DNA from 3 places in the Streptomyces sp. NPDC001515 genome. Region 3 is predicted to be linked to each of the others. Evidence: riboswitches for the same ligand, from Rfam matches in the RefSeq annotation. Region 3 holds a riboswitch; each other region holds the start of a gene.
What was found. Region 3 has a riboswitch for cyclic di-AMP ahead of ACWCXC_RS13420 (M23 family metallopeptidase). Riboswitches for the same ligand answer to the same signal wherever they lie in the genome.

Region 1 (7,612 bases), on a different contig from region 3:
ACCTGGGAGTTCGCGACCGATCCGTACCCCGCCTACGCCTGGCTGCGCACGCACAGCCCCGTGCACCGCACCACCCTGCCCAGCGGGGTCGAGGCATGGCTGGTGACGCGGTACGCGGACGCCCGGCAGGCGCTCGCCGACGCCCGGCTCTCCAAGAACCCGGCCCACCACGCCGGGTCCGCGCGGGCCAAGGGGAAGACGGGCATCCCGGGGGAGCGCAAGGCGGAGCTGATGACGCATCTGCTGAACATCGACCCGCCCGACCACACGCGGCTGCGCCGGCTCGTCTCCAAGGCGTTCACCCCGCGCCGGGTCGCCGCGTTCGCGCCCCGCGTCCAGGAGCTGACGGACCGGCTGATCGACGGCTTCGCCGCGAAGGGGGAAGCGGACCTCATCCACGAGTTCGCCTTCCCGCTCCCCATCTACGCCATCTGCGATCTGCTCGGGGTGCCGGGCGAGGACCAGGACGACTTCCGGGACTGGGCGGGGATGATGATCCGCCACGGCGGCGGCCCGCGCGGCGGGGTGGCGCGCTCCGTGAAGAAGATGCGGAACTACCTCCTGGAACTGATCCACCGCAAGCGCGAGGACCCGGGCGACGATCTGATCTCGGGGCTCATCCGGGCGAGCGACCACGGCGAGCACCTGACGGAGAACGAGGCCGCCGCGATGGCCTTCATCCTGCTGTTCGCGGGTTTCGAGACGACCGTGAACCTGATCGGGAACGGGGTCCACACCCTGCTCGGCCATCCGGAGCAGCGCTCCCGCCTCCAGCGTTCGCTGGAGGCGGGGGAGACGGAGCTGCTGGCGACCGGGATCGAGGAACTGCTGCGGTACGACGGGCCGGTGGAGCTGGCGACCTGGCGGTACGCCACCGAGGCGCTGACCATCGGCGGGCAGCGGGTGGCCGAGGGCGATCCGGTGCTCGTGGTGCTGGCCGCCGCCGACCGGGACCCGGAGCGCTTCGCGGGTCCGGACACGCTGGACCTCGCACGGCGTGACAACCCGCACCTGGGATACGGACACGGCATCCACTACTGCCTCGGGGCCCCGCTCGCCCGGCTGGAGGGCCAGACGGCCCTCGCCACCCTGCTGAAACGTCTTCCGGACCTCCGGCTTGCCGGGGAATCGGCCGATTTGCGCTGGCGCGGTGGGCTGATCATGCGCGGACTGCGCACCCTTCCGGTCGAGTTCGGTCCGGAAGCGGGCACGGGCGGAAGGTGACTTTCTGTCAACTCTGTGATGTCGGCGTGATCTGCGCTGCATCGACTTGTGACATCCGTTCGAGTCCCGCTAGGTTCACCGTTCGACCCACCCGTCACACGGAAGGCATCCCCATGGGCTCCGCGAACGGCAGGCACCGTCGTCCCCGACAGGCTCCCGCCATCGTCGTCGCCGCAGGCGTGACCGGCTCGGCCCTCGCGATCCCGCTGCTCGGCGCCGCGGGCGCCCACGCGGCGGACGCCTCGACCTGGGACCGGGTGGCCGAGTGCGAGAGCGGCGGGATGTGGAGCGCCGACCTCGGCAACGGCTCCTACGGCGGCCTCCAGTTCTCCCCGGAGCTGTGGAAGGCGTACGGCGGCGAGTCCTACGCCGAGCGCGCCGACCTCGCCAGCCGCTCGCAGCAGATCGCCGTCGCCGAGAAGGTGCTGGCCGACCGGGGGCCGATGGCGTGGCCCAGCTGCGCGGTGATCTCCGGGCTCGCGACGGACGCCGGGCTGCCGGGGGTGGACCCGGGCGGCGTGCCGTCCGACGAGCCCTCCGCCGATCCGTCCGCCGACCCCTCGGCGGAGGCCGGGGCCCCGGACGACGCGACCGCGGACGGCAAGGACGCCGGGGACGCGAAGGGCGGCGCGGACGAGCGGGGCGCGGACGCCTCGCGCGGCAAGCACGCCAAGCCGGACGCCTCTCCCTCCGCCTCCACGCCCTCGGCCGGGGACGCGCGGGACGCCTCGGGGGCGGACGCCTCCGACGCCGCGCCGGGCGACGAGCGGCGGGCCGGGAGCGCCGACCGGGGCGGCAAGCACCGGGGCGCCCCCGCACCCGAGGAGACCCGGCAGTCCGGCCGCGAGGACCGCGACGCGGGGCGGCACGCCTCGCGCGGCGAGTCCGGGGCGCGCGACGCGGGGGACCCGGCCGCCGACGGCGCGTACACCGTCCGGCCCGGCGACAACCTGTGGGCGATCGCCCAGGCGCAGAAGCTGCCCGGCGGCTGGACGGCGCTCTACGAGACCAACAAGGACGAGATCGGCTCCGACCCGGACCTGATCCTGCCTGGCCAGAGCCTTGACCTGGGTGCGCCGACCGGGTGAGTCCGGCCCGGATCACCGGCTGAAAATGCCCCGGATTCCGGGGTAGTTCAGAGGCCTATGTCCCACTTTCGACCAAGTGAGACATAGGTCTCTTTGCGTGAACTGGCGTGTTGTGTCCGGGAGGTCCCGTCGCATCCGTTCCGACCTGCGCAAATGTGGGTTTGTCAGATGCAAGTACGGGATGTTTTTCCGGTATGTCCTTCTTTGAATGTCGGGGTTGGGTGTGTTTACGGTCTGAACCGCTCGCACCGCGGGCCCCGTCGACCGTCACGCCGAATCCTGCCGTCGGTCGAAGGGAACAGACGCGAAAGCGCCGTAGGCAGGAGCGGGGGACCCAGGTAGGCGCCGGACCCGGACGTCGAAGGACGCCGGGACCGGCTTGGGGTGAAGTCGCGTGCTAGGACGTGCGACCGGGCAACTCACAGGCCCGAACCCGACAGCTCACCTCGCAGGCGTCGGTGAGGAGAAGTCTCGATGCTGCTCAACCGCAAGGCCAACAAGCACCGCCGCCCCTCCAAGGCCGTCCGGATCGCCACGCTCGCCGGCGTCGCCGGTGCCGCCGTCGCCGTTCCGCTGATGGGCGCGACCGGCGCCTCCGCCGCCTCGGTGGCCACGTGGGACGCCGTCGCCCAGTGCGAGTCCGGTGGCAACTGGTCCATCAACACCGGCAACGGCTACTACGGCGGCCTCCAGTTCTCCCAGTCCAGCTGGGCCGCCGCCGGCGGTACCCAGTACGCCCCCCGCGCCGACCTGGCCACCAAGGCCCAGCAGATCGCCACCGCCGAGAAGCTGCTCGCCCTCCAGGGTCCGGGCGCCTGGGCCTGCGCCGGCGCCGGCAACCTGACCAACGACGGCGTCGACCCGGGCGTCGACACCGGCTCCTCCGCCGCCACGACGGAGCAGGCCCCCAAGCAGGAGGCCGCGCCGCAGAAGCAGGCCGAGCGCACCGAGGCCCCGGCCACCAACCGCTCGGAGCGCACCCCCGCCCCGGCGAAGAGCGAGCCGAAGAAGGCCGCGAAGACCGTGACCACCCCGACCGGCGCGAAGGTCGCCAAGGGCGACGGCGAGTACAAGGTCGTCACCGGCGACTCGCTGAGCAAGATCGCCGCCGACCACGGCGTCGAGGGCGGCTGGCAGCGCCTCTTCGAGCTGAACAAGGACATCGTCAAGGACGCCGACCTGATCTACCCGGGTCAGCAGCTCCACCTGACGAAGTAGTCGCGACCCCTCCTCGTCGACGGCTCCGGACACCCCGGCCCGGTGCGCACCCTCCCCCCGTGCGCGCCGGGCCGGGGTCCGCTCGTTCGGGCCGGGGACCGTTCAACTGTTGTCGTTACCCGTCAGTAGATTTCTTCCCTTTCATCCCGCTGTGCCCGCGCTTGGGTCCTTTTTCGTCCCAGGGGTCGGGCGGTCGGCCGACGCAGGCCGCCGGGCCGGTTAGGCTCGTGTCGCAAGGCCCACGTGGCCCCGCACCCCAAGCGTCATATCCCAGAAGGAGATGCCTCGTGCCGTCCATCGACGTCGTCGTAGCCCGGGAAATCCTCGACTCCCGCGGAAACCCCACGGTCGAGGTCGAGGTCGGCCTCGACGACGGCTCCACCGGCCGTGCCGCCGTTCCGTCCGGCGCCTCCACCGGTGCCTTCGAGGCCATCGAGCTTCGTGACGGAGACCCCAACCGCTACCAGGGCAAGGGCGTCGAGAAGGCCGTCCTCGCCGTCATCGAGCAGATCGGCCCGGAGCTCGTCGGCTACGACGCCACCGAGCAGCGCCTGATCGACCAGGCGATGTTCGACCTGGACGCCACCGAGAACAAGGGCTCGCTCGGCGCCAACGCCATCCTCGGCGTCTCGCTCGCCGTGGCCCACGCCGCCTCCGAGGCCTCGGACCTGCCGCTCTTCCGCTACCTCGGCGGCCCGAACGCGCACCTGCTGCCCGTTCCGATGATGAACATCCTCAACGGCGGTTCGCACGCGGACTCCAACGTGGACATCCAGGAGTTCATGATCGCCCCGATCGGCGCGGAGTCCTTCTCCGAGGCGCTGCGCTGGGGTGCCGAGGTCTACCACACCCTGAAGAAGGTCCTGAAGACCAAGGGCCTGTCCACCGGTCTCGGCGACGAGGGCGGCTTCGCGCCGAACCTGGAGTCCAACCGCGCCGCCCTCGACCTCATCGTCGAGGCCATCAAGGAGGCCGGCTACGCCCCGGGCAAGGACATCGCGCTCGCGCTCGACGTCGCCGCCTCGGAGTTCTACAAGGACGGGAAGTACGAGTTCGAGGGCAAGTCCCGCTCGGCCGCCGAGATGACCGAGTACTACGAGGAGCTGGTCTCCGCGTACCCGCTGGTCTCCATCGAGGACCCGCTGTACGAGGACGACTGGGCCGGCTGGAAGGTCATCACCGACAAGCTCGGCAGCAAGGTGCAGATCGTCGGTGACGACCTCTTCGTCACCAACCCGGAGCGCCTGGCCCGCGGCATCGAGGAGGGCTCCGCCAACGCCCTGCTCGTCAAGGTCAACCAGATCGGTTCGCTGACCGAGACCCTGGACGCCGTCGAGCTGGCCCAGCGCAACGGCTTCAAGTGCATGATGTCGCACCGCTCCGGCGAGACCGAGGACGTCACCATCGCGGACCTCGCCGTCGCCGTGAACTGCGGCCAGATCAAGACCGGCGCCCCGGCCCGCTCGGACCGCGTCGCCAAGTACAACCAGCTGCTGCGCATCGAGGAGATCCTCGACGACGCCGCCGTGTACGCCGGCCGCTCGGCGTTCCCGCGCTTCAAGGGCTGACCCGGTCCGGGCAACCGACCCGGCCTCCGTCCGTCCCCGCACTCGGTCCCGTACCGTGTGCGGGGACGGACGTGCGTAATGGGGAGGCGGAGACATGGCCGCGAAGGACCGGGACCGGTTCTCCACCGCGACCCGGCTGCGGTTGCTCGGCGAGCAGACCGCGGCCCGCGTCTACCGCTCCCAGAACCGCCGCCAGGCCCGCCGCTCCCGGCTCACCGGCCGGGCCGCCTTCCTGGCCCTGGTGGTCTGCTCGCTGGTCGTCGCCCTCGCCTATCCGATGCGGCAGTACGTCTCGCAGCGCGACGAGATCGCCGAGCAGGAGCGGCTGGCGCAGGAGGCCGAGACGCGGACCGAGCAGTTGCGCGACGAGAAGGCCCGGCTCCAGGACGACGCCTACATCCGGCGGCTGGCCCGCGAGCACCTGCATTACCTTCTTCCCGGGGAGACCGGCTTCACCGTGGTCGACCCGGACGCGGCGCGGGAGCGCGACGGCACACCGGACGAGTCCGGCCGGCCGTGGCACTCCAACCTGTGGGACGGCGTGGACAGCGCCGACCGAGGCTGAGCCGCACCCCCCTGTACCGCTCCACCGCTGTACCGCTGCGCGACCCGCAGTGCGAGCAGTCCGATCAGAACCCTAGGCAGGCATGGAAACGCCCCCTCCCCAGACCGAGTCCACCCCGCCCACCGAGGCGGACATCGCCGCCTTCCAGCAGCAGCTGGGGCGCCCGCCGCGCGGGCTGCGCGCCATCGCGCACCGGTGCCCGTGCGGCAACCCGGACGTGGTGGAGACCCAGCCCCGGCTGGAGGACGGTACGCCGTTCCCGACGACGTACTACCTCACCTGCCCGCGCGCGGCCTCCGCGATCGGCACCCTGGAGGCGAACGGGGTGATGAAGGAGATGACCGAGCGCCTCGCCACGGACCCCGAGCTGGCCGCCGCCTACCGCGCCGCGCACGAGGACTACCTCGCCCGCCGCGACGCCATCGAGGTCCTGGAGGGCTTCCCGAGCGCCGGCGGCATGCCGGACCGGGTGAAGTGCCTGCACGTGCTCGTGGGGCACTCGCTGGCGGCCGGGCCCGGGGTGAACCCGCTCGGCGACGAGGCGATCGCCATGCTGCCGGAGTGGTGGCGCAAGGGGCCGTGCGTGACGCCCTGCGGGACGCCGGACGAGGCCTGAGACACCACACGATGCGCCGGAGAGGCTTGAGTTCATGACGCGTGTAGCCGCCATCGACTGCGGGACCAACTCGATCCGCCTGCTGGTCGCCGACGCCGACCCCGCCACCGGCGGGCTCGTCGAGCTCGACCGCCGGATGGAGATCGTCCGGCTCGGCCAGGGCGTCGACCGGACCGGCCGGCTCGCCCCGGAGGCGCTGGAGCGCACCTTCGCCGCCTGCCGCCGGTACGCGGACGTGATCAAGGAGCACGGCGCCGAGCGGGTCCGCTTCGTCGCCACCTCCGCCTCCCGGGACGCGGAGAACCGGGACGAGTTCGTCCAGGGGATCCACGCGATCCTCGGCGTCGAGCCCGAGGTGATCAGCGGCGACCAGGAGGCCGCGTTCTCCTTCGACGGGGCCACCCGGGAGCTGGCCGGGCGCGACGACCTGGCGCGGCCCTATCTGGTCGTGGACATCGGCGGCGGCTCCACCGAGTTCGTCGTCGGCGACGACGAGGTGCGCGCGGCCCGCTCCGTGGACATCGGCTGCGTCCGGATGACCGAGCGCCATCTCGTCCACGACGGCGTGGTCACCGACCCGCCGACGGCCGCGCAGGCCGACGCGATCCGGGCGGACGTCGCGGCGGCGCTGGACCTGGTCGCCGAGACCGTGCCGCTCGCCTCGGCCGGCACCCTCGTCGGCCTGGCCGGCACGGTCACCACCGTCGCCGCGATCGCGCTGGGCCTGGAGGAGTACGACTCCGAGGCCATCCACCACTCCCGCGTCCCCGTGGAGCGGGTCCGCGAGATCGCCGCACGGCTCCTCGCCTCCACCCACGCCGAACGCGCGGCGATCGGCGCCATGCACCCGGGCCGGGTCGACGTGATCATCTCCGGCGCCCTGATCCTGCTCGCCGTCATGGAGCGGACGGGCGCCCACGAGGTCGTCGTCAGCGAGCACGACATCCTGGACGGCATCGCGTTCTCCGCGGCCCGCTGAGGTGCGCTGAGGGGCGGCGCGGGGCGTGTTGCCGGCCACAGACGTCCCGCCGGTCGCCCACCTTCACGACCCCACGCGGCGCACGCGCGCTCATACGCACTTTGGCCTGCACCTTTGAGACTTCCGAAGCATGCGCGGGGGCTCTTCGGAGGCAGCGCGCGACGAACTTCGTGAAGTTCTTCACAAGGAATGGGGGTGCTTGGAGCGCACTTCTGCTCCGAACGGGGTCCGGGGCGAGTGGGCCGGGTCACTCCGGCCGGACATGGCGGGGTTCCGGGGGCTGCGGGGGCGGGCCGCCGGTGGGTGTGGTCCAGCCGGGGGCGCGAATCAAGGGCCAGCTCACAGGCGGTGAAC
Region 2 (7,612 bases), on a different contig from region 3:
CGGGTACGCCGGGTACGACGGCCACTCCACGGGCAGCTTCGACAGCGACCCGCTCTTCGGCTCCCTGCCCGGTGGCCACGACGCCTCGTACGACACCGCGACCGGTTACGCCTCCCCGTACGCGGCCGACGCCCCGACCGGCTACACCGGCACGTACGACACGGCCCAGTGGGACACGGGCGGGCACCGGACGGTCGGCTACGACCACCCCGCCGATTACGCGGCGTACACGGCGGAGCCCCAGCAGCACCCCTCGTTCGACACATACGGCGCCCCCGACGCGTACGGCAACACGACGGACGCGTACGGCACACCGGACTCGTACGGCATTTCGGACGCGTACGGCACCACCGAGACCTACGGCACCGGGCACGCGCACGGCACCGGCGAGGCGTACGGCACCGGGCACGCGTACGACACCTCCGGCTACGACACGGGGGCGACGGCGACGTGGCTGCCGACCGACGGCTATCTGCCGACGGTCCCGGCCCAGGGCGGCGCCCCCGATTCCTCGGGCCAGTGGGACACCACCGCCTGGTACGCGGACGGCCAGTGGGCGGCCACGGACACCACCGGGTACGACACCGGCGCGTACGACGCCACCGCCTGGAACACCGGGACCTCGGCCGCTCCGCAGGACACGCCCCCGCAGGACACGTACGAGCACACGGCGGTCAGCGAAACTCCTGTCCCCGCGTCCGCGCCCGCACCCGAGGCGGATGTGGACCCCGACAGCGGCTCCGCCTTCGACCCCTACGAGCCCTACCGCGCCGCCGCCGAGGCCGAGCAGACCGGCTCCGAGGACGCCGGTCACGCGCCCGCGAACGCCGCCGCAGAGGGCCACCGTCCCGCGAGCCGGCCCGCGCGGGGCGGTCGCAGCCGCAGGCGCTCCCCCGCCAAGCGCTCCGCGCTCCTCACCGTCGCCGTCCCCTCCGCCTGCGTGATGAGCGTGGCGGGCATCGCCGCGGCCTCCGTGGGCGGCATCGGCGGCGGCGAGGACAAGAAGGACGACACGATGTCCATGGCGGCCGCCGACCCCGGCACCGTCAAACCGGTCGCGGCCAACAACAAGCTGGACACGCAGCTCGCCAACCTCAGCGCCGACGCGGAGAACTTCGCGGACCGCGCCAGCCGCACCCAGGAGCGCATCGACCTCAAGGCGCGGCAGGCCGCCGAGAAGAAGCGGCGCGACCAGGAGGCGGCCCGCAAGGAGGCACTGCGCCCCAAGTTCATGCTGCCCGTCAAGCAGCACGGCCTCAGCGCGTACTTCGGCCAGGCGGGCGTCAACTGGATGTCGGTGCACACCGGCATCGACTTCCCCGTCGGCCCCGGCACGCCGGTGATGGCGGCGACGGACGGCACCGTGCGCACGCAGTTCAACTCGGCGTACGGGAACATGGCCATCGTCACCATGGCCGACGGCACGGAGACCTGGTACTGCCACCTCTCCACCACCCGGATCCGCTCCGGCCCGGTCAAGGCCGGTGACGTCATCGCGTACTCCGGCGACACGGGCAACTCGACCGGACCCCATCTGCACTTCGAGGTGCGGCCCGGCGGCGGCGCGGCGATCAACCCGCTGACCTGGCTCCGCAGCCACGGCGTCGACCCCACCTGAACCCGGCTGCGGCCTGAGCCGTTCCCGGGGGCCTTCCGCGTCCCCGGGAAGCCGGGCGGGCTCCCCGGGAACGAACGGGGGCTACAGCTTCTCGACCGGCGCGTACCGCAGGAGCAGCTTCTTCGGGCGTTCGTCGCCGAAGTCCACCGTGGCCTTGGCCTGGTCGCCCACGCCCTCGACCGCCGTCACCGTGCCCAGACCGAACTGGTCGTGGGTGACCCGGTCGCCGACCGCCAGCGCGACCGTCGGCTTCTCCGAGGCCCGCCGGGTCGCGAAGCCGGAGGGGCCGGAGCGCGCGCGGGAGGCGGAGAGCGAGGAGGCGATGCCCCCGGTCGGACCCGCCGGGGCCGCCATCGGGCCCTTGCGCTTCCAGTCCAGGTGCTGGTCGGGGATCTCTTCCAGGAACCGCGACGGCGGGTTGTACGCCGGCTGGCCCCAGGCGCTGCGCATGGCGGCGCGGGTGAGGTAGAGGCGTTCGCGGGCGCGGGTGATGCCGACGTACGCGAGCCGGCGCTCCTCCTCCAGCTCCTTGGTCTGGCCGAGCGCCCGCATGTGCGGGAAGACGCCGTCCTCCATGCCGGTGAGGAAGACCACCGGGAATTCGAGGCCCTTGGCGGTGTGCAGGGTCATCAGCGTGATGACGCCGGAGCCGTCGGTGTCCTCGTCGGGGATCTGGTCGGAGTCCGCGACGAGCGCGACCTTCTCCAGGAACTCGGCCAGGGTGCCCGCGCCCTCCTCCTCGCCGCGCTCCTGCTCGAATTCGAGGGCGACGGCGGCGAGTTCCTGAAGGTTCTCGATGCGGGTCTCGTCCTGCGGGTCGGTGGACGACTGGAGTTCGGCGAGATAGCCCGTGCGCTCCAGGACGGCCTCCAGGACCACGGCGGGTCCGGCGCCGGACTCGACGATCGTGCGCAGCTCCTCCATCAGCGTGTTGAACCGCTTGACGGCGTTGGCCGAGCGCGCGGCCATGCCGTACGCCTCGTCGACCCGGCGCAGGGCCTGCGCGAAGGAGATCTTCTCGCGCAGCGAGAGGGCGTCGATCATGGCCTCGGCGCGGTCGCCGATGCCGCGCTTGGGGACGTTGAGGATGCGCCGCAGCGGGACGGTGTCCTCGGGGTTGGCGAGGACCCGGAGGTAGGCCAGGACGTCCCGGACCTCCTTGCGCTCGTAGAAGCGCACGCCGCCGACGACCTTGTAGGGCAGGCCGACGCGGATGAAGATCTCCTCGAAGACACGGGACTGCGCGTTCGTCCGGTAGAAGACGGCGACGTCCCCGGCCCTCGCCTCGTCCGTGTCGGTCAGCCGGTCGATCTCGTCGGCGACGAACTGGGCCTCGTCGTGCTCGGTGTCCGCGACGTAGCCGGTGATCCGGGCGCCGGTGCCGGCCTTGGTCCAGAGGTTCTTGGGGCGGCGGCTCTCGTTGCGCTCGATGACGGCGTTGGCGGCGGAGAGGATCGTCTGCGTGGAGCGGTAGTTCTGCTCCAGCAGGATGGTGGTCGCGTCCGGGTAGTCCTCTTCGAACTGGAGGATGTTGCGGATGGTGGCGCCGCGGAAGGCGTAGATGGACTGGTCCGCGTCACCCACCACGCACAGCTCGCCGGGGGCGTCGTCGGGGCCGGTGGGGCCGACCAGCTCCCGTACGAGGGTGTACTGGGCGTGGTTGGTGTCCTGGTACTCGTCGACGAGGATGTGGCGGAAGCGGCGGCGGTAGTGCTCGGCGACGTCGGGGAACGCCTGGAGCAGGTGGACCGTCGTCATGATGATGTCGTCGAAGTCCAGCGCGTTGGCCTCGCGCAGGCGGGCCTGGTAGAGCGTGTACGCCTGGGCGAGGGTCTTCTCGAAACCGTCGGTGGCCTGGCCGGCGAAGGTCTCCTCGTCGATCAGCTCGTTCTTCAGGTTCGAGACCTTCGCCGTGAACGACTTCGGGGGGAAGCGCTTGGGGTCGAGGTCGAGATCGCGGCAGACCAGGGCCATCAGGCGCTTGGAGTCGGCGGCGTCGTAGATCGAGAACGAGGACGTGAAGCCGAGCTTCTTCGACTCGCGGCGCAGGATGCGGACGCACGCGCTGTGGAAGGTCATGACCCACATGGCGTTGACCCGGGGTCCGACGAGCTGTTCGACGCGCTCCTTCATCTCGCCCGCGGCCTTGTTGGTGAAGGTGATCGCGAGGATCTGGCCCGGGTGCACCCCGCGCTCGGCCAGCAGATGGGCGATGCGGTGGGTCAGCACCCGGGTCTTGCCGGAGCCGGCCCCGGCGACGATGAGCAGCGGGGACCCGGAGTGCACCACGGCGGCGCGCTGCTCGGTGTTCAGACCGTCGAGCAGGGCGGCGGCGTCGAGGACGGGGCGGTGGGCGCCGTCCCGGTAGTACGCCTCGCGGGGCGGCGGGGGCCCGTCGTAGACGCCCGCGAAAAGGTCCTCCGGCACCTCGTCGGGCGCGGAGTCCTCGGGGGGCGGCGGGGGCCCTTCCTCCGGTTGCTGGAGGCCGGCCAGGAAGCTGTCGTCAAAGAGGCTGCTCATCGCTGTACGAGTCTAGGGCCTGTGCGGCGGGTCAGGGCCGGGTAGGGCGCGGCGGCTGGTGCGGTGCATCGCAAGGCGCCGGAGCGTCCTGATAGCGGAGCTATCCGGGCGTTTCGGCAACGCCGCGAGGTGCCGTGCCAGGCGTCGCGACCCCGGCCATGACCCGCTGCACAGGCCCACCGGGCGGGCGCACTGACAGGTGGGGGCGGAGTGACCAAGAGCGCATGACCGACCGGGCACGGAGAGCGAGCGGGCGGGCGCGTGACGTGGTGAATCGGGGGCCCTGCCCGCCCCACGGCACCCCGATCCGCCAAGGTCACAAAAACGTATCGGGCATATCGAACACCAACCTTCACAGGGGCACCATGAGTTGGCTAGCGTGCTCCGTCGGGCGGCCCGTACCCCCAGAGGCGATCCACGCCGAGCGGGCGGCCACGCCGAATCCGGGCTGCGCGCACGAGGCGCCCGGAGCCGGGGACCCACACGAAGCACCGGGGTGAATCGGTCCGCGACCCCCCACCCGGACCGTAGGGCAGCCTTCCGTTCCGCCCGAACCCGACAGCTAACCCGGTAGGCGGTCCACGGAAGGAGATGCAGACCTTGGCGTCGCATCGCAAACCGCGCACCCGGGTGCGCACCACCGGCCCCGCCGTGGGGATCACGACCGCCGCTCTCGCGTCCGTGACCCTGTTGTCCTCGCAGAGCGCGCTGGCCGCGCCGGCCCCCAAGCCCAGCATCGAGGACGTCCAGAAGAAGGTCGACGACCTCTACCGGCAGGCGGGGACCGCGACCCAGCAGTACAACCGGGCGAAGGAGGCGACCACCGCCCAGAAGGCCGCGGTGGACAGGCTCCTGGACGACGTCGCCGAGCGGACCGGGAAGCTGAACGAGGCCCGCAGGACGCTCGGCACCTATGCCGCCGCCCAGTACCGGGGCGGCGCCCTCGCGCCGACCGCCACGTTCTTCCTGGCCGACGACCCGCAGTCGTTCTTCGACCAGACCCACCTCATGGACCGGATGACCGAGCGCCAGACCACGGCGGTCGCGGACTTCCGTACGCAGCAGGCGAAGGCGTCCAAGCAGCGGGCCGAGGCCGTGAAGAGCCTGGAGACGCTCACCGAGTCGCAGGCGACGCTGCGGACCAGCAAGCAGGCCGTCCAGACGAAGCTGGCCGAGGCCCGGACGCTGCTCTCGAAGCTGACCGCCGAGGAGAAGGCGCGGCTGGCCGAGCTGGAGCGGAAGAAGGAGGCCGAGGCCCGGCGCAAGGCAGCGGAGCTGGCGAAGAAGCAGGCCGCCGCGAAGGCCGAGGCCGACCGCAAGGCCGAGGAGGCCGCCGAGGCCGCCAAGCAGGGCGGCGGCGGTACGGACGCGGGCAGCGGTACCGATACGGGCACCGGCTCGGACAGCGGTGCCACGACGAAGGCCGACAAGGTGATGGCGTTCGCCGAGGCCCAGATCGGCAAGCCGTACGTATGGGGGGCGACCGGCCCCGCCTCGTACGACTGCTCGGGGCTCACCCAGGCCGCCTGGAAGGCCGCGGGGGTGGACATCCCGCGGACCACCTGGGACCAGGTGAACATCGGCACCCGGGTCGCCACGGCCGATCTGCGCCCCGGCGACCTGGTCTTCTTCTACGACGACATCAGCCACGTCGGCATCTACAAGGGCGACGGCATGATGATCCACGCGCCGAAGCCCGGGGCGAACGTGCGCGAGGAGTCGATCTACTACATGCCGATCTACGGGAGCGTGCGCCCGGCCTGACCGGGGAGACCCCGTCCGGACACGACGAGGGGCCGGCCCGTCACCGGGCCGGCCCCTCGTCGTCCGTGCGCTCAGTTCCAGAGCGTGGCGATGAAGATGTTGACGACGGTCAGTCCGCCGACGGCGGCGAAGAGGCCCTTGTCGACCTTCTCCTCGTCGCGCTTGACGTACACGATCCCGAGGATCACGACCAGGATCAGCAGCTTGATGCCGATCTTCACGTTGTTCACCGGGTGGTCGTCGGCCTGGTCGAGCCCGACGAGGGCGATCCCGGTGACGAGCATGGTCAGCGCACCGTGCAGCATCGCCGGGACGAACCGTGCCGTCCCGGCCCCCATGGCCTTCATCTGGGTGAGGAATCCGCCCAGCAGGGAGGCGATGCCGATGATGTGCAGGGCGACGAAGACATCGATGAGTACGCGCATGGCTCCGCAGCCTAGCTCCGCACATAGCAGCACCCGGCGGCGAGGTGGGTCTCTCTGACCGCTTGACCGGTTGATGCGCGAATTGCCTGACTCTGGCGGGGTTTTTCCGGTCATCCGAGAACAGCGCAACGCCAAATTCAGACAATAGTGGTCATTACAACTCCTGCCCGTGCCCCGGGTTTAGCGTCCCGTCCCAGGTGACCCCCCACCACCGGCCCCCGTGCGGGGCGGTGTGCCGGGCGGTCGCCCCGCCGGGTCCCGCGGCGGACCGCACCCCCTGTGCGCGGTCCCCCGCCGGACCGGGCGGGCCCGCCGGTAGGCCCCGGCGGGCAGTCGCAAGGAAGGACGCCCGCCCTCGTGGCAGCGCACCGCAAGACCAAGCAGCGCCCGCACTCCGGCACTGCTGCCCGCACCGCCGCGACACTGGCCCTCGCCGGAGCCGCGACGGCCGCCGCGTTGCCGGGACCGGCGCACGCCGATCCCGCCCCCACCACCGCCCAGGTGAAGGCCCGGGTCGACCGGCTCTACCGGGAGGCGGAGACCGCCACCGAGCAGTACAACGGCGCGAAGGAGAAGGCCGCCGCCACCGCCCGCGCGGTGGACGACCTGCGCGACGAGGCCGCCCGCCGCACCGAGCGCCTCAACACGGCACGCCAGGCCCTCGGCGCCTACGCCGCCGCGCAGTACCGTTCCTCCGGCATCGACCCCGCCGTCCAGCTCGCCCTCTCCTCCGACCCGGACCAGTACCTCCGCCGCGCCGCGTACGTCGAGCGGGCCGGCGAACGCCGCGCCACCGAACTGCGCACCGTGCGGCGCCAGGTCACCGACCTCGCCCAGGTCCGCGCCGAGGCCGCCGGGCAGCTGCGCGAACTGGCCGCCCGCCGGGCCGCCCTCAAGGAGCACAAGGCCACCGTCCGCGCCAAGCTCGCCGAGGCCCGGCGCCTCCTGGACCGGCTGAGCCCGGCCGAGCGCGCCGCCTTCGACGCCTCGGAGGGCGGCCGGGGCGAGGCCCACGCCGGACGCGGCGCCCCGCGCGGTCTGACCGCCGCCCCGGGCACCCGCGCCGCCCAGGCCGTCGCCTTCGCCTACACCGCCCTGGGCAAGCCCTACGTCTGGGGCGCCACCGGCCCGTCCTCGTTCGACTGCTCCGGGCTCACCCAGGCCGCCTGGCGCGCCGCCGGTGTCTCGCTGCCCCGCACCACGTACACCCAGATCAACGCCGGCCGGCGGGTGTCGCGCTCCGAACTCGCCCCGGGGGACCTGGTGTTCTTCTACTCGGGCATCA
Region 3 (7,612 bases):
AAGAGGACGGGGGCGGCCCGGATGGACCGGATCAGCTCGGCGACGTCGCGGTCGGTGGCGGGGACCAGCCGGTGCGCGGTGTCGCCGAGGAGTTCGGAGGGGGCGCCCGCCAGGCCGAAGGAGAGGACGGCCCCGGCGGCCGGGTCGATGGTGGCCCGGACGACCGTGTCCACGCCGCGCGGAGCCATGGACTGGACGACGGGCCGCAGTTCGGCGGGCGTGCCGAGCAGATCGGTCAGCTCGCCGTACGCCCTGCGCAGCGCGGTATCGCCCGCGAGGTCGAGGCGGACCCCGCCGAGGTCGGCGCGGTGGCGCAGATGGGGGGCGGTGGTCTTCAGCGCCACCGGAAAGCCCAGCTCGGCCGCCGCGGCGACCGCCTCCTCGGGGCCGGGCGCGGGCAGCGTCGGGCGGACGGTGATGCCGTAGCAGGCCAGGAGCGCGCGGGCCTCGTCGTGGTCCAGGGGCTTGCCCCGGGGATCGGGGTCCGGGCCCAGCAGGGTGTCGATGAGCGCGGCGGCGGCCGGTTCGTCGATCGTGTCGTCGAGGAACTCGGGCACCTTGCCCGGCAGGGCCGCCTGCCGCCGCCACTGCGCGTACCGCACGGCCTCCGCGAGTGCCCGCACCGCCCGCTCGGCGGCGGGGTACGCGGGGATCCGGCCGGGGGCCCGGGGGGGTTCGGGGGCGGGGACGCCGGTCGCGGGGTCCGCGCCGCCCGGCGGGGCGGGGGCGGTCGTCCGGGCGGGGGGCGCTGGCGCGGGTCCGGTCGCCGTGTCCGTGGGGGCCGTTCCGGGCGCCCCGTCCCGGGCGGGGCGCGGGCCGGCGGACTGCGGGCGCTGCTGGGCGGCGGTGCTGGTGGCGGCGGCCAGGGCCTGCGCGAGACCGCCCATCTCCACGTGGACCACGGCGACCGGCTTCGCCGGGCCCGCGGCCGCCGCCGCGTGCAGGGCGGTGGCCAGCACCTCCCCGTCGCCGGACTCCGCCTCCCCGTCCTCGCCCACCCACGGGATCGCCGTCACCACGACCGCGTCGCAGCCGCCGTCGGCGAGGGCCGCCGACAGCGCGTCGCGGAAGTCCTGCGGGGTGGCCGCCGTGGTGAGGTCGACGGGCGGCCGGGGGCGCAGCCCCTCCGCCAGGCAGGCGTCGTACGTGAGGAGCCCGAGCGACTCCGAGTTGCCGAGGATGGCAACGCGTCCGCCCGCGGGGAGCGGCTGGTCGGCCAGGAGCAGTCCGGCGTCGACCATCTCCGTGACGGTGTCGACGCGGATCACTCCGGCCTGCCGCATCAGCGCGGAGACCGTGGCGTCCGGGATCCGGCTGACCGGGACCGCGTGGCCGGGCGGGGTGGAGCCGCTGTGCCGGGCGCCCTTGACCACGACGACGGGCTTCACGGCGGCGGTCCGCCGGGCGAGGCGGGTGAACTTGCGGGGGTTGCCGAGCGATTCCAGGTAGAGCAGGGCGACGTCGGTGTCCGGGTCCTCGTACCAGTACTGCAGGAAGTCGTTGCCCGAGATGTCGGCCCGGTTGCCGGCCGAGATGAAGGTGGAGAGCCCCGCGCCGCGCCGGTAGAGCCCGGAGAGCAGGGCGATGCCGATCGCGCCGGACTGGGTGAACAGGCCGATGCGGCCGGAGGCGGGCCGCTCCGGCGCGAGGGAGGCGTTGAGCCGGACGGCGTCGGAGTTGTTGATGATGCCGAAGGCGTTGGGGCCGATGATCCGCATGCCGTACGCACGGGCCTGGCGGACCAGTTCGCGCTGGCGCTCGCGGCCCTCGGCGCCCCACTCGGCGTATCCGGCGGACAGGACGACGAGGCCCTGGACGCCGTGCTCGCCACAGTCGGCGACGGCCTCGGGAACGCGGTCGGCGGGGACGGCGACCACGGCGAGGTCGACGGGTGCGCCGATCTCGCCGAGGGAGCGGTGGGCGGGCACGCCGTCCAGGGTGTCCTGGCCGGGGGCGAGGGCGTGGTTCACCGCGTGGACGCGGCCGGTGAACCCGGCCGCCAGGAGGTTGCGCAGCACGGTGCGCCCCACGCCGCCCGGGGTGCGTCCGGCGCCGATGACGGCGACGGAGCCGGGGGCGAGCAGCCGCTGCACGGAGCGGGCCTCGGCGCGCTGTTCGCGGGCGCGCTGCACGGCCAGGGACTCGGCGGTCGGTTCGAGGTCCAGGGTGAGGTGGACGGAACCGTCCTCGAAGCTGCGCTGCTGGGTGTAGCCGGCGTCCCGGAACACCTTGATCATCTTGGTGTTGGCGGGCAGCACCTCGGCGGCGAAGCGCCGGATGCCGCGTTCGCGGGCGACGGCCGCGATGTGTTCGAGGAGGGTGGAGGCGACCCCGCGGCCCTGGTGGGCGTCCTGGACGAGGAAGGCCACCTCGGCCTCGTCGGCCGGGGCGGAGGCGGGGCGGCCGGTCGCGTCGATCCGGTCGTAGCGGACGGTGGCGATGAACTCGCCGCCCACCGTGACCGCGAGGCCCACCCGGTCGACGTAGTCGTGATGGGTGAAGCGGTGGACGTCCTTGGCGGAGAGCCGGGGGTAGGGCGCGAAGAAGCGGTAGTACTTCGACTCGTCGGAGACCTGCTCGTAGAAGCTGACCAGCCGCTCGGCGTCGTCCGTGGTGATGGGCCTGATCCGGGCCGTGCCCCCGTCGCGGAGCACCACGTCCGCCTCCCAGTGATCGGGGTAGGCGTGCTGCGGACTCTGCTCCGGAGAGGGCTGCATGGGCCAAGCCTACGGCGCCGCCACCGGTCGCGTGGGGGACGGGGCCGGGGCAGTCTGGGGTGGCCGGGCGGCGGTGGCGCACCCGTGGGGGTGCGCGGCGCGGTCCGGCCGGAGCACCGCGCACTGCATGAGAGACTGGTCTAGACAACCATTGATTCGTGAAGGGCAGAACCATGGCTGAGCGCCGCGTCAACGTCGGTTGGGCCGAGGGCCTGCACGCCCGCCCCGCTTCCATCTTCGTCCGTGCCGCCACGGCCTCCGGCATCCCCGTGACGATCGCCAAGGCCGACGGCAACCCGGTCAACGCCGCCTCGATGCTCGCCGTGCTCGGGCTCGGCGCGCAGGGCGGCGAGGAGATCGTCCTGGCGTCCGACGCGGAGAACGCCGACGCCGCTCTGGACCGTCTCTCCAAGCTGGTCGCCGAGGGACTGGACGAGCTCCCCGAGACCGTCTGACCCGGACCGGCCGCACGCGCCGGATGGTTCCGCGCCGAAACCGCGCCTCCCCCGACCGGGCGGCGCGGTTTCCGCATTCCCGGGACGCGGCACCACCGTATTCCCGTCGGAAACATCGACGACGGGGCCCGGAAAGAGAAATGCGGGCAGCGGGAATAGCACCCGTCCCAATTCCTCTCCCCTTTGTCTACGGCGTCTTTATTACGAACGACCGCTCGGGGTGTGTACGGGATGTTGCGCATTCCTCACCTTCCCCGCCGGGACGGGGCGGCGCAGCCGGTGCGCGGCCCCGGCCCGCTCGGCGTGCTGGGCGGTCAGGGCCCTGGCCCGTTCGGCGTCGCCGCGCGCCACGGCGTCCACGATCGCCCCGTACTCGGCCCAGGCGTCGGCCGGCCGGGACGGCGGGTCGACCGTGTACATCCAGGCGATCTTGTGGCGCAGCTGGGTGAGCAGGGCGATGAGGCCCGGACTGCCGGAGGCCTGGGCGAGCGTCTCGTGGAACCAGGTGCCCAGGGACCGCAGATCCTCGCCCTCACCGCGCCTGGCCCGCTCCTGACCGAGCCTGACCAGGCCCCGGAGCACCTTCAGATGCGCCTCGGTACGGCGCCGCGCGGCACGGGCCGCGCCCAGCGGCTCCAGCAGCGTCCGCATCTCCAGGAGGTCGACGGCCTCCTGCTCGGTGGGCTCGGCGACACAGGCCCCGGCGTGTCTGCGGGTGACCACGAACCCCTCCGACTCCAGGGTGCGCAGCGCCTCGCGCACCGGGACGCGGGAGACCCCGTACCGGCGTGCCAGCACCTCCTCGGTCAGCCGGCTGCCGCGCTCGAAGACACCCGAGACAATGTCTTCACGAATGGCCGTGCATACCGAATGCGCCGGAATACGCATGTCCGAACCCCCGCCCTCATCCCCGCGGATCGCGGCCGATCGACACCTGTCCCGCGACTCTATGACAATGCGGTCGCATTTCCGATGCCGGGAGTTCATTCATGAATATCTTTTGGCCCCGGTCCTCGGCGGCGAGGGGGTGACCCCCACGCGCCACCACCCCTCCCGGAGATGCCGAAGCCCCGGCGGTGCGCGCCGGGGCCTTCGGGGCGTCGCGGGTCTCAGAGGGAGACGCCGTGGGCCCGGAGGTAGGCGATCGGGTCCATGTCGGAGCCGTACGAGGGCGTGGTGCGCGCCTCGAAGTGGAGGTGCGGGCCGGTCGAGTTGCCGGTGGAGCCGGAGAGCCCGATCCGCTGCCCGGCGGCGACGCCCTGGCCGACGGAGACACCGATCGAGGACAGATGGCCGTACTGGGTGTACGTGCCGTCGCTCATCCGCAGCACGATGTTGTTCCCGTACGCGCCGCCCCAGCCGGCCTCGACGACCGTGCCGGCGCCGACGGCGACGACGGGGCTGCCGGAGGCGGCGTGGAAGTCGATGCCGGAGTGGCTGCCGGAGGACCAGAGGGAACTGCTCGACTTGTAGCCGGTGGAGACGTACGTGCCGGCGACGGGGAGCCGGTACGCGCCGAGGCGGGCGCGCTCGGCGGAGCGGGCGGCGCGGGCTGCGGTCTCGCGGGCCTCCTCGGCGCGGGCCTCGGCGGCGGCGCGGGCCTTCTTCCTCGCCTCGGCCCGGGCCTGGGCCTTCTTCTTCGCCTCGGCCTTCTTCTGGGCGGCCGCCTCGGCCTTCGCCCGCTTCTCGGCGGCGGCCTCGGCCTGGCGCCGCTGCGCCTGGGCCTGGGCGTCGACGCGGTCGGCGAGGTCCCGCTCGATGGCGATGACCTGGGTGAGGCCGGTGTCGGTGACGGGGGTCTCGGCGTCGGCGGCGACCGACGGGGAGGCCAGTGCGCCGACGACGCCGGTGGTGGCGAGGGTCGCGATGCCGACGGTCTTCGCGCCGGCGCGGCTCAGACGGCCCGGGGCACGGTGCTTCCCGGAGGCACGGGTGAACGCCATGGAGTGGCTGGTCCTTTCCTTCCTTCTCGCCTACCGGGTTAGCTGACGGGTTCGGAGCAGGAAGGTCTCCTACGGATGCCGCGGCCCGGGTCCGGGGGCGCCGGCGTCCGATTCACCCCAGGGACTGCGTGGGTCCCCGGCTCCCCGGGCTCGCGCCTGACGGGGACTCGGCGATGGCTGCCCGGTACGTCACGGATGCGGCATACGGGTGCGGACAGCGGAGCCGACGCTAAGCGGCGGCGCGGACGCGGACCAAACGGACAGCCGCTTTTGTCGCACATCCCACAGGGCAAATGTGCACCTTTCCCTTCGTGACGGACAAAAGGGATGGACCGCACGGAACTCTCTCCGCGCGATCCATCCCCCTTGGTGCCGTTACCGTTCTCCCCGGACGCGTCCGGGCCGGCCGTGCCTCAGCCCGTGACGACCGACACCTCTCCGATGCCCAGGGCCCGGACGGGCTCCGCGATCTGCGAGGCGTCCCCCACCAGCACCGTGACGAGACGGTCCACCGGGAACGCGTTCACGACGGCGGCGGTCGCCTCCACCGTGCCGGTCTCGGCGAGCCGGGCGTAGAGCGTGGCCTGGTAGTCGTCGGGCAGATGCTGCTCGACTTGGTCGGCGAGGGTGCCCGCGACGGAGGCCGCCGTCTCGAACTTCAGCGGGGCGACCCCCACGAGGTTCTGCACGGCCGTCTCGCGCTCGGCGTCCGTCAGCCCCTCGGCGGCCAGCGTGCGCAGCACCTTCCACAGGTCGTCCAGCGCCGGACCGGTGGATTCCGTGTCGACCGAACCGCTGATCGCGAGCATCGCGGCGCCCGTCGCCCCGGAAGCCGAGTCCGGAGCGGTGGAGCGCAGCACCTGGGCGAAGGCCCGCACGCCGTAGGTGTAGCCCTTCTCCTCGCGCAGCACCCGGTCGAGCCGGGAGGTCAGCGTGCCGCCGAGGCAGTAGGTGCCGAGCACCTGGGCTGGCCAGACGCTGTCATGGCGGTCGGCGCCGATCCGGCCGATCAGCAGCTGCGTCTGCACAGCGCCCGGACGGTCCACGATCACCACGCGGCCGGTGTCGTCGCCGGTGATGGCCGGGGCCGGCCGGGGCTCGACGGTGTTGCCCGACCAGTCGCCGAGGGTGTCCGCGAGCAGTCCGTCCAGGTCGATGCCGGTGAGGTCACCGACGACCACGGCCGTGGCGGTGGACGGCCGGACGTGGGCGTCGTAGAAGGCGCGCACGGCCCCGGCGTCGATCCGGGCCACGGTCTCCTCGGTGCCCTGGCGGGGCCGGGACATCCGGGCGGTGGCCGGGAAGAGCTCCTTGGAGAGCTGCTTGGCGGCCCGTCGGGCGGGGTTGGCCTGCTCGTGCGGGATCTCGTCCAGCCGGTTGCCCACCAGGCGCTCGATCTCGCTGTCGGCGAAGGCGGGGGCGCGCAGCGCCTCGGCGACCAGGCCGAGTGCCTTGGGCAGCCGGGAGGCCGGGACCTCCAGGGAGACCCGGAGGCCGGGGTGGTCGGCGTGGGCGTCCAGGGTGGCGCCGCACCGCTCCAGCTCGGCCGCGAACTCCTCGGCGCTGTGCTTGTCGGTGCCCTCGGACAGGGCGCGCGCCATGATCGTGGCGACGCCGTCCAGGCCCTCGGGCTCGGCGTCCAGCGGGGCGTCGAGGAAGATCTCGACGGCGACGACCTGCTGGCCGGGGCGGTGGCAGCGCAGCACCGTGAGCCCGTTGGGCAGCGCGCCGCGCTCGGGGGCGGGGAAGGCCCAGGGGCGGGCCGTGCCCGGGGCGGGCTGCGGGTGGTACTGCATCGAAACTCCAGTCGCGGCAGCGTCGGTCACTGGTCCGCCCCCTCGTGCGCGTCGGTGTCGGTGTCGGCGTCCGCCTCGTCGGCCGGCTCCACCGGCTCGTAGACCAGGACCGCCCGGTTGTCGGGCCGCAGCTGGGCCCTGGCGGCGGCCTTGACCTCGTCGGCGGTGACGTCGAGGACCCGGTGCACGGCGGTCAGGGCGAGCTGGGGGTCGCCGAACAGCACCGCGTACCGGCACAGTTCGTCCGCGCGGCCCGCGACGGTGCCGAGGCGGTCCAGCCACTCGCGCTCCAACTGGGCCTGGGCGCGTTCCATTTCCTCGGGGGTGGGGCCCTCCTCGGCGAACCGGGCCAGCTCCTCGTCGACCGCGGCCTCGATCCGCGCCACCTCGACGCCGCCGGACGTCTTGACGTCCAGCCAGCCGAGCGAGGGCGCGCCCGCGAGGCGCAGCAGCCCGAATCCGGCGGCCACGGCCGTCCGGTCGCGGCGGACCAGGCGGTTGTGCAGCCGGGAGGACTCGCCGCCGCCGAGCACGGTCAGCGCGAGGTCCGCGGCGTCGCACTCCCGGGTGCCGTCGTGGGGCAGCCGGTAGGCGGCCATCAGGGCCCGCGCCGGAACCTCCTCGCGGACCTCCTCCCGCAGCTCACCGCCGATGGTCTCGGGCAGCGCGCCGTCGCGCGGCGGCCGCTTGCCGTCGTGCGA

Region 1: it holds a riboswitch for cyclic di-AMP, as region 3 does, so the genes downstream of both, ACWCXC_RS06775 (transglycosylase family protein) here and ACWCXC_RS13420 (M23 family metallopeptidase) in region 3, are expected to answer to the same signal.
Region 2: it holds a riboswitch for cyclic di-AMP, as region 3 does, so the genes downstream of both, ACWCXC_RS24610 (NlpC/P60 family protein) here and ACWCXC_RS13420 (M23 family metallopeptidase) in region 3, are expected to answer to the same signal.

Annotation. Positions count from the first base shown of each region.
Region 1 is NZ_JBSFHN010000004.1:40,208-47,819, reverse strand. Features, by position in the region: gene ACWCXC_RS06785 (cytochrome P450 family protein) at 1-1,224, shown strand, start outside; gene ACWCXC_RS06780 (transglycosylase family protein) at 1,338-2,312, shown strand; cyclic di-AMP (ydaO/yuaA leader) riboswitch at 2,614-2,782, shown strand; gene ACWCXC_RS06775 (transglycosylase family protein) at 2,787-3,530, shown strand; gene eno (phosphopyruvate hydratase) at 3,818-5,098, shown strand; gene ACWCXC_RS06765 (FtsB family cell division protein) at 5,193-5,663, shown strand; gene ACWCXC_RS06760 (DUF501 domain-containing protein) at 5,746-6,279, shown strand; gene ACWCXC_RS06755 (Ppx/GppA phosphatase family protein) at 6,314-7,258, shown strand.
Region 2 is NZ_JBSFHN010000024.1:45,078-52,689, reverse strand. Features, by position in the region: gene ACWCXC_RS24620 (peptidoglycan DD-metalloendopeptidase family protein) at 1-1,618, shown strand, start outside; gene pcrA (DNA helicase PcrA) at 1,700-4,138, opposite strand; cyclic di-AMP (ydaO/yuaA leader) riboswitch at 4,564-4,731, shown strand; gene ACWCXC_RS24610 (NlpC/P60 family protein) at 4,730-5,902, shown strand; gene ACWCXC_RS24605 (hypothetical protein) at 5,974-6,327, opposite strand; gene ACWCXC_RS24600 (NlpC/P60 family protein) at 6,685-7,612, shown strand, end outside.
Region 3 is NZ_JBSFHN010000010.1:101,149-108,760, forward strand. Features, by position in the region: gene ACWCXC_RS13405 (bifunctional acetate--CoA ligase family protein/GNAT family N-acetyltransferase) at 1-2,717, opposite strand, end outside; gene ACWCXC_RS13410 (HPr family phosphocarrier protein) at 2,891-3,172, shown strand; gene ACWCXC_RS13415 (GntR family transcriptional regulator) at 3,374-4,060, opposite strand; gene ACWCXC_RS13420 (M23 family metallopeptidase) at 4,282-5,115, opposite strand; cyclic di-AMP (ydaO/yuaA leader) riboswitch at 5,129-5,298, opposite strand; gene ACWCXC_RS13425 (M16 family metallopeptidase) at 5,529-6,911, opposite strand; gene ACWCXC_RS13430 (M16 family metallopeptidase) at 6,938-7,612, opposite strand, start outside.